Azospirillum brasilense: one gene and its partner. The protein of the gene in region 1 interacts with the protein of each later gene in a pairwise test. Links are inferred from orthologs where the notes say so. Each region holds a gene or a part of one and is shown in the gene's direction. Other genes may lie near its edges.

What was found. Proteins that work in one complex are often made in the same cells at the same time.
Region 2: the proteins of AMK58_RS15240 (region 1) and parE interact in binary tests that used the Escherichia coli proteins (3 or more experiments, as listed by UniProt). The link is inferred for Azospirillum brasilense from one-to-one orthologs.

What each region holds. Positions count from the first base shown.
Region 1 is NZ_CP012915.1:330,323-334,408, reverse strand. The notes cover bases 66-2,880. They hold AMK58_RS15240 (dihydroxyacetone kinase subunit DhaK), read left to right. Parts: upstream 66-881; coding sequence 882-1,880; downstream 1,881-2,880. Other genes in these bases: AMK58_RS15235 (DAK2 domain-containing protein), read left to right, coding at 1,883-2,497; AMK58_RS15245 (IclR family transcriptional regulator), read left to right, coding at 66-735. Outside these bases: more of AMK58_RS15245, read left to right, coding at 1-65; AMK58_RS15230 (ribbon-helix-helix domain-containing protein), read left to right, coding at 3,005-3,277; AMK58_RS15225 (histidine phosphatase family protein), read right to left, coding at 3,395-3,982. UniProt on the Escherichia coli protein: Dihydroxyacetone binding subunit of the dihydroxyacetone kinase, which is responsible for the phosphoenolpyruvate (PEP)-dependent phosphorylation of dihydroxyacetone via a phosphoryl group transfer from DhaL-ATP.
Region 2 is NZ_CP012915.1:861,491-865,706, forward strand. The notes cover bases 607-3,551. They hold parE (DNA topoisomerase IV subunit B), read left to right. Parts: upstream 607-1,057; coding sequence 1,058-3,046; downstream 3,047-3,551. Other genes in these bases: AMK58_RS17685 (acyl-CoA thioesterase), read right to left, coding at 607-935; AMK58_RS17695 (hypothetical protein), read left to right, coding at 3,171-3,551. In the rest of the region: AMK58_RS17680 (FtsB family cell division protein), read right to left, coding at 1-354; more of AMK58_RS17685, read right to left, coding at 519-606; more of AMK58_RS17695, read left to right, coding at 3,552-3,728; AMK58_RS17700 (alpha/beta fold hydrolase), read right to left, coding at 3,747-4,216. UniProt on the Escherichia coli protein: Topoisomerase IV is essential for chromosome segregation; it is the principal protein responsible for decatenating newly replicated chromosomes. It relaxes supercoiled DNA.

The sequences.
Region 1 (4,086 bases):
AGGTTGTCGCTCGCCGATGTGGCGCGCCGGACCAAGCTTCCGCGCAGCACGGCACACCGCCTTATTCTCACGCTCAAGGAAATCGGGTTCCTGGAACAGGACCACAGCCGCGACGAGTACCGGCTCGGCATCAAGCTCTTCGAGCTGGGATCGATCGTTCTGGCCAACATGGACGTGCACCGCGTGGCGAAGCCGTACGTGGACGCGCTCAGCACCCTGTCGCGGGAGACCGTCCACCTGTGCGTCTTCGACGGCATGAAGATGGTCTTCATCGAACGGGGCGCGGGGGGCCGATCCGGCCCGAACAACGCGACGACCACGATGGAGGCGTCGCCCTGCCATTGCACCGGTGTCGGCAAGGCGACCCTGGCCTTCCAATCGGACCTGGTCATCGACCGCGTCCTTGGGGTGGGACTCCCGGCCTACACACGCAACACCCTCACCGATCCCGACCGGCTGAGGGAGGATCTGGCGGCGATCCGCCAGCGCGGATACGCCATCGACGACGGTGAGATCGACATCGGCGTGCGCTGCGTCGCCGCGCCGATCCGCAACACCAGCGGGCATGTCTTCGCCGCGGTGAGTGTGAGCGGCCCCGCCACGCGCATGACGCATGAACGGGTGCAGAGCCTCGCCCCGGTCGTTATGAGCCACGCGGAGTCGATTTCACTCCAGCTGGGCTACAGCAACGGCGACGACGCCGTGGCGCCGGCGCTCACCACACCCATCACGTAACGGGCAGGACCGGGCCCCGGCGTCCGGCCCCAAGCCCCACAAGCCCGCATCCGACCATCGAACCCTTGCAGTCACCGACGCGCCGGAGCGCTGCGGGCGGAGGGCTGCCATGGCGCGCGGACGCGGCGCAACGGGAGGAATCCATCGTGAAGAAGCTGATCAACGATCCTGCGCACTATGTGGACGAGATGCTCGACGGGCTGTGCGCGGCCCATCCGTCACTCATGCGGGATGGACCGGCGGGGCGGGTGATCCGCCGCACCGAAGGCGCGCGGACGGGCAAGGTCGGCATCGTGACCGGCGGCGGGTCCGGACACCTGCCCCTGTTCACCGGCTATGTCGGTCCGGGTCTCGTCGACGCCTGCTCGATCGGCAACGTCTTCGAAGGCCCCACCGTGGATTCCTGCATAGCCGCGATCAAGGCGGCGGACGGCGGATGCGGTGTCCTGCGCCTGTACGGGAACTACGGTGGCGACCGCATGAACTTCGACATGGCGGGGGAGTTCCTTGAGGACGAAGGCCTGGAACTGAGCACGGTGCTCGGCACCGACGACATCGCCAGCGCCGCCCCCGAGGAACGCAGCAAGAGGCGCGGCGTTGCCGGCATCGTCTACGCCTACAAGATCGCCGGAGCCCGGGCCGACGAGGGCGCCTCGCTGGCCGAGGTGACCGCGGCGGCGGCGAAGGCCGTGGAGCGGACGCGGACCATCGGCTGCGCCCTCTCGTCCTGCCAGATCCCCGGTGCGGCGGAACCGTCGTTCCGCATCGCCCAAGGCGACATGGAAATGGGCATCGGCATCCACGGCGAACCCGGCATCTGGCGCGACACGCTCAAGCCGGCGGATGCCGTCGCGGACGAGATGCTCGACCGCCTTCTGGCGGAACGCCCCGAGGGAAGCGGACATCGCGTGTCGGTTCTGGTCAACAGCCTCGGCGCCACCCCGCTGGAAGAGCTTTTCATCCTCTACCGGCGCCTTGCGGAACGGCTGGACAAGGCTGGGCTGACGGTCGTCCAGCCCCTGGTCGGGCCATACGTGACCTCGATGGAAATGGCCGGCGTCTCGCTCAGCCTTTGCTTCCTCGACGATGAGCTGGAACGGCTTCTCGCCGCTCCGGCATCCTGTCCCTTCTGGAAGATTGGTTGAGCATGGGCCTGACCGTCACGCACATTGCCGCCGGTGTCGCCCTCGCGCACGGGCGCATGGCAACCCTTGAACAGGAACTCAACGCGGCCGACGCCAAGCTCGGCGATGGGGACACCGGCGGCATGCTGCGCCGGGTGCTGGATCTCATGGCCGAGCAGCGGATGGAAGGGATCGACGATGTCGGGGTGAGCCTGGGCATCCTTGCCAAGGCCGCGGCCTCCGCCACGGGATCGAGCCTCGGCACCTTGCTCGCGACCGGGCTCCTGACGATGTCGAAGAGGACGAAGGGGCGGGCGGAAATCCCCTGGAGCGAACTGGCTCCCCTTCTCGAACAGGCGCGCGATGCCGTCATGGCGCGAGGCGGCGCGAAACTTGGGGACAAGACCGTGGTCGATGCGCTCGATGCGGTTTCCTCGGCCCTGGCCGGTGCCGGGGAACAGGCCGCGATCCGCGCAAGAGCGGTCGCAGCCTGTGACGAGGCGCTCGTCCGCTTCCGGAATGAACCTTGCCGCATGGGGCGTGCCCGCATGTATGCCGACAAGAGCATTGGCGTGGATGATCCCGGCATGCTCGCCTTCGCGCATCTCACCGAGAGTATCTGTCAGCGTGGCTCGTGACGTTGGGGGGCGGGCTGCAAGATGTTCCGCTCATGAACGGGCACTGGCCGCACTGTGAACCTGTCGTGCCCTCGGCAAGTGTTGCGTCCTGGCACTGATCTGGTCCCCGTTGCGACAAAAAAACGACGAATGGAAAGGTTGATGTGGGCGGCGTTTCCCAGGCTCGGAAGATCAACGGAATGCCGGTGGTGCCGGCCATGAACGGAGTGGCTTGGCCGTTGGCAGGATGGACCGCATGCATAGGATCTGCTGACGGCGCCGGCTCCAGCGTCGTCAGCCCTTCCACGCAAACTGCGGGAGAACCGGGAATGGGGACCACCTCACCACCGCAGGGCCGTGGGGAGGGGCTGTAGCAATAGGATGCGACAGCGTGGCGGCCCTGCTGTGACTTTGTTGATCGGCTGCGTGACTCCCTGCGTTTTATGTGAAGTTCATCACATGTTTTTCGGCTCGGACTCCGCGACCCTTCACACATAAGAGTGCAACCTGTCGCGCAACGGTCCTGCCATGTCATCGAAGAAGCTCAGAAACGTCTATGTCGCGGGAAAACGCACCAGCATGCGGCTGGAGGCCGCCTTCTGGGAAGGGCTGGAGGAAATCGCGCAGCGGGAAAACCTGACCTTGGGCGAACTGTGCAATCGTCTCGCCGAGCGGGTGGAGGCTGTGGATGCCAGCAACCTGTCCAGCGCCGTACGGGTCTACGTGCTGGAGTACTTTAGGGCGGCCACACCAGAACCGCAGGAATACTCCTACACTCCCCTGTCCATGGCGGCGGAGTAACTGGGGCACTTCCGGCCGGCTCGGGAGAGCGAAGGGCGCCCGAAGCCGCCCGATGTTCTCCAGGCGCACAGTCACGGTGCTGGCACCGTGGCCCGTGGGCTTCAACGCGCCAACCGTCTATCTGGAGGCGTCGGCCTTGATGCGCTCCTCGATGGTCGGCTCGTCGGTCCCGTTTGCCCGCAGGAGGACCGACTCTCCTGATGCCGGGAAGACGCCGGTCAACGCGGTCACAATCACCTGATGCGTCACCAGCACGACCGGCGCGCCGTCGGAATGCAGTCCCGCCAGAAAGCGGCGCAACGAAGCAATCTGCGCGTCCTGCTCCTCACGCCGCTCGAAGAATGAGTTGAGAGCCGGCAGTTCCTGCACCGGCCCGACCGCAAGAAGCCGGGCGGTTTCCAGGCATCGGCACCATTGGCTCGAATACACAGTTGCCTCCCCAACAGCGAGGCTCCGCAGCCGATCACCGACCTGCCGGGCCTGCTCACGGCCGTTCGCGTCCAAGTTGCGCTGTGTCGCGCAGTCGCGGATTTGAAAGTTCGGCGGGTCCCCGACTCCGGGCGCCTCCGCATGCCTCATAAGGACGATCAACCCCCGCGGATCGAGCTTGCCTGTATCCGCGGCCCAACCCACCGAAGCGGAGCACGCGATCAGAACGGCCACAACCATGACGGCAAGCGATCTGCGACGGAAAAGCTTCGGCATTGAAGCACCACGGCGGATGACGAGTCCATGAGGTCAATATCGGTCGAGCCGACGGGAAACCCAGCCCGCTTCGCAGCGCACCACTCTGCAACCACGCCGCTGCG
Region 2 (4,216 bases), 530 kb from region 1 along the record:
ATCACCTTCGACCTGCGCCGGAGGGAGTGCGATTATGACGTCGCGGGGGCCTGAAAGGTTCAACATCGTGCGCGCACGCTCGTCCAGCATGTCGCGGTCCAGGTGGTCGCTGCGCATCAGTTGCGCACGACGGTCCATTCGCTCGCGCTCGGCCTTCACCTGATCGAGGACGGATTCCGCCGTGGCGATCTCCGCCTTCAGGTGGTTCATGGCGAGCAGCCCGCGGTCCCCCTGGACGGCGTAATAGACGAAGTAGGCGACGACGCAGGAGCCGATGGCCGGCCCGATGGCCTGGCGAAGGGCGCTTTTGGCGGCGCGTTTCAGCGAGTCGGTGAGGTTCTGGAGCATGGTCATGACGGTATGATGGAATCATACGCGATTCCTTCGGTCAAACGGAAAAGAAGCAATCCGAAAGAATTCACCGCGCCATGCTCTTTGCGCCGCCGAGTAATAGGCGGCTTACACCCCCAAAGGAGAGTGTCACAGTGCGCAACCTTCGAAAGAAGGCGGGTGGCGCTTCACTCCGGCGGGACCTCGCGCGGGCGACGGTCCTCGCCGATGGCGACGTAGGTGAACACGCCCTCCGTCACCTTGATCGCCTCCCCCGCGCTGCGCTGGCGCCGAACCCAGGTCTCGACCCGCACGCGGATGGAGGTTCGGCCCACCTTGGTGACATGGGCGAAGCAGCTCACCTCGTCGCCGACATAGACCGGCTTGTGGAAGGTCATCGCCTCGATCCCCACCGTCGCCACGCGCCCGCCCGCCCGGCGCAGGGCGGCGACGCCGCCGGCCAGATCCATCTGGGACAGCAACCAGCCGCCGAAGATGTCGCCGTTGGGGTTGGTGTCCGCCGGCATGGCGATGGTGCGCAACGCCGGGCCGCCCTCCATGTCGGGGTGGGTGGGGGATTGGTCGGTAGGAGTGCCGTCGCTCATCGTGCCTCCGCCCTCGTTCATTCTGGGGTCGAAAAAGCGCATCACAAAATATGGTGCGGGGAGTATATAGGAGCCACCGCATGCGCTTGCGCAGCCCTGACGAAATTCCTATAACTGGGGCCATGAGCGATCTTTTCGAGAACACGGCGCGCAAGGCCGAGACCTATTCCGCCCAGGATATCGAGGTTCTGGAAGGGCTTGAGCCCGTCCGTCGGCGCCCCGGCATGTACATCGGCGGCACCGACGACCGGGCGCTGCACCATCTGGTGGCCGAGGTTCTGGACAACGCCATGGACGAGGCGGTGGCCGGCCACGCCAGCCGCATCGACCTGGAGCTGACTGCCGACGGCACGGTGGTGGTGCGCGACAACGGGCGCGGCATCCCGATCGACGACCACCCCAAGTACCCGGGCAAGTCGGCGCTGGAGGTCATCCTCACCACCCTGCATTCGGGCGGCAAATTCTCCAACAAGGTCTACCAGACCTCCGGCGGCCTGCACGGCGTCGGCCTGTCGGTGGTGAACGCCCTGTCCGACCGGCTGACCGTCGAGGTGGCGCGCGACCGCCAGCTCTACGTGCAGCACTACAGCCGCGGCCTGCCCCAGGGACCGCTGACCCGCCAGGGCGCGGCCAATCGCCGCGGCACGACCATCCGTTTCCACGCCGACCCCGAAATCTTCGGCGAGGCCGCCCATTTCGAACCGCACCGGCTGTACCGGCTGGCGCGCTCCAAGGCCTACCTGTACCGGGGCGTGGAGATCCGCTGGAGCTGCGACCCGTCCCTGCTGTCCCCCGACAGCACCACCCCGGCGCAGGAGACGTTGCACTTCCCCGGCGGCCTGCTCGACTACCTGAACGCCGCCCTGAAGGAACGCCGGACGATGACCCGCCTGCCCTTCTCGGGCGCGCTGGACTTTCCGAACCAGCAGGGCCGCGTGGAATGGGCCATTGCCTGGCCGGAGGATGACGAGGGCTTCTCGCACACCTACTGCAACACCGTGCCCACCCCGCAGGGCGGCACGCACGAGGCCGGCCTGCGCGCCGCGTTGACCCGCGGTCTGAAGGGCTACGGCGAACTGACCAACAACAAGCGCGCCGCCCAAGTCACCGCGGACGACGTGATGGGCGACGCCTGCATCCTGCTGTCGGTCTTCATCCGCGAGCCGCATTTCCAGGGCCAGACCAAGGAGAAGCTGGTGACGGCGGAAGCCCACCGGCTGGTCGAGGCGGCGATCAAGGATCACTTCGACCACTGGCTGTCCGGCGACCCGTCCTCGTCCAAGGCCCTTCTGGAACGGCTGATCGAGAAGGCGGAGGAGCGCGCCAAGCGCAAGCAGTCCAAGGAGTTGGGACGGAAGTCCGCGACCCGGCGCCTGCGCCTGCCCGGCAAGCTGGCCGACTGCTCCCGCAACTCTCCGGAGGGGACCGAGATCTTCCTGGTCGAGGGCGATTCCGCGGGCGGGTCGGCCAAGCAGGCGCGCAACCGCGAGACCCAGGCCATCCTGCCGCTGCGCGGCAAGATCCTGAACGTCGCCTCGGCCTCCTCCGACAAGATGAAGGCGAACCAGGAGCTGAACGACCTCACCCAGGCGCTCGGCTGCGGGGTGGGCAAGGACTTCTCCAGCGACAAGCTGCGTTACGAGCGGGTCATCATCATGACCGACGCCGACGTGGACGGCGCGCACATCGCCTCGCTGCTGATGACCTTCTTCTACCGGGAGATGGGCGGGCTGATCCAGAACGGGCACCTGTATCTGGCCCTGCCGCCGCTCTACCGCATCAGCCACGGCGCCAAGTCGGTCTACGCCCGCGACGACGCCCACAAGGACCAGCTCATGAACAAGACCTTCAAGGGCAAGAAGGTGGAGATCAGCCGGTTCAAGGGCTTGGGCGAGATGATGCCGGCCCAGCTCCGCGAGACGACCATGGACCCGGCCAAGCGCACGCTGCTGCGCGTCGTCGTGCCGAACAGCGCCGACCCCGAGCAGGCCGAGGACGTGAAGGCAACCAAGACCCGCGTGGAGGAGCTGATGGGCCGCCGTCCGGAGCTGCGCTTCCAGTTCATCCAGGAGAACGCGAAGTTCGTCCGGGTCGACGACATCGACGTGTGATGTTGCACGCTGCCGGGATGCGCGGTCGGCTGAGCGGCGGCTCTTCCGGAGGCGCGGGCTTGCCGGTGCGTCGGCAGCGTCCCATGATTGGTCGCCCGACGTCCACTCTGCAGCCAGGCGAGCCATGACCTTCCTGCCCCGTGCCAGCGTTCTCGCCCTTTGTGCGATGGCGGCGGCCTGCACCAACGAACGCGTGGTGGCCGACCTGCCCGTCCCCGCCTACACGCTGAGCGAGGTGTCCTACGCCGCCTCCAACCGCGATCTGCGCGTGGTGATCCACGGCAATCCCTTCGGCATGGACCCGCAGACCTTCGGGCCGCTGGTGACCGCCAACATGCAGAACCGCATTTCCGGCGTGCGCACCAACTTCACGACGACGCCGAACCAGACGGCGCGGCCCGACTACCGGGTTGTTCTAGCCTTCAACCCCGCCGAGACCACCCTGAACTCGTACCTGTGCAGCGGCCAGCCCCTGCGCACCAGCCCACCCGGCGGCCCCATCGTGGTTCAGGGCGCCTTCTGCCGCGGCGGCGGAACGCTGTCCTCGGCCACCGGCTGGCTCGACCGTCCGCAGGGACCCAACGACCCCGATTTCCGATCACTCATCAGCGACATGACCTTTGCCCTTTTTCCGGCCCGCCGCGCCGACCTGGACGGCTGCGGCGGGGGTCCTGACTGCTGAGGCGGGCGAGGACGGCGGTCAGGCGTAAAGCAGCCACTGCCGCAGCAGAGCGGTAACCGCCTGGGGCTGCTCCATGGCCGACAGATGGCCGCAATCCTCGATCAGCGCGAGGCGAGCATGGGGGATGCCCTCGGCCATCTCCTCATGCAGCGCCAAAGGCGTGATGGCGTCCTGCCGCCCGCACAGCACCAGCGTCGGGCAGGCGATGGCCCCCAGCCCGGGCCGGCTGTCAGGGCGGTTCATGATCGCGGTCTGCTCGCGGATATAGCCGTCCGCCCCGACCCGCTGGGCTTGGGCCTGAACCGAGTCGACCAGAGCGGGATCCGCGCTTCGGTCGGGATGAACCAGGCGTGGCATGCCGGCGGCCACCACCTGCCGCAGCCGCCCCTGCCCCACCAGGCGCACGGCATCCTGGCGCGTGGCGGTCTGCTCGGGCGTGTCGGGGCGGGCGCTCGTGTCGAGCAGGGCGAGCTTGGCCACCCGCTCCG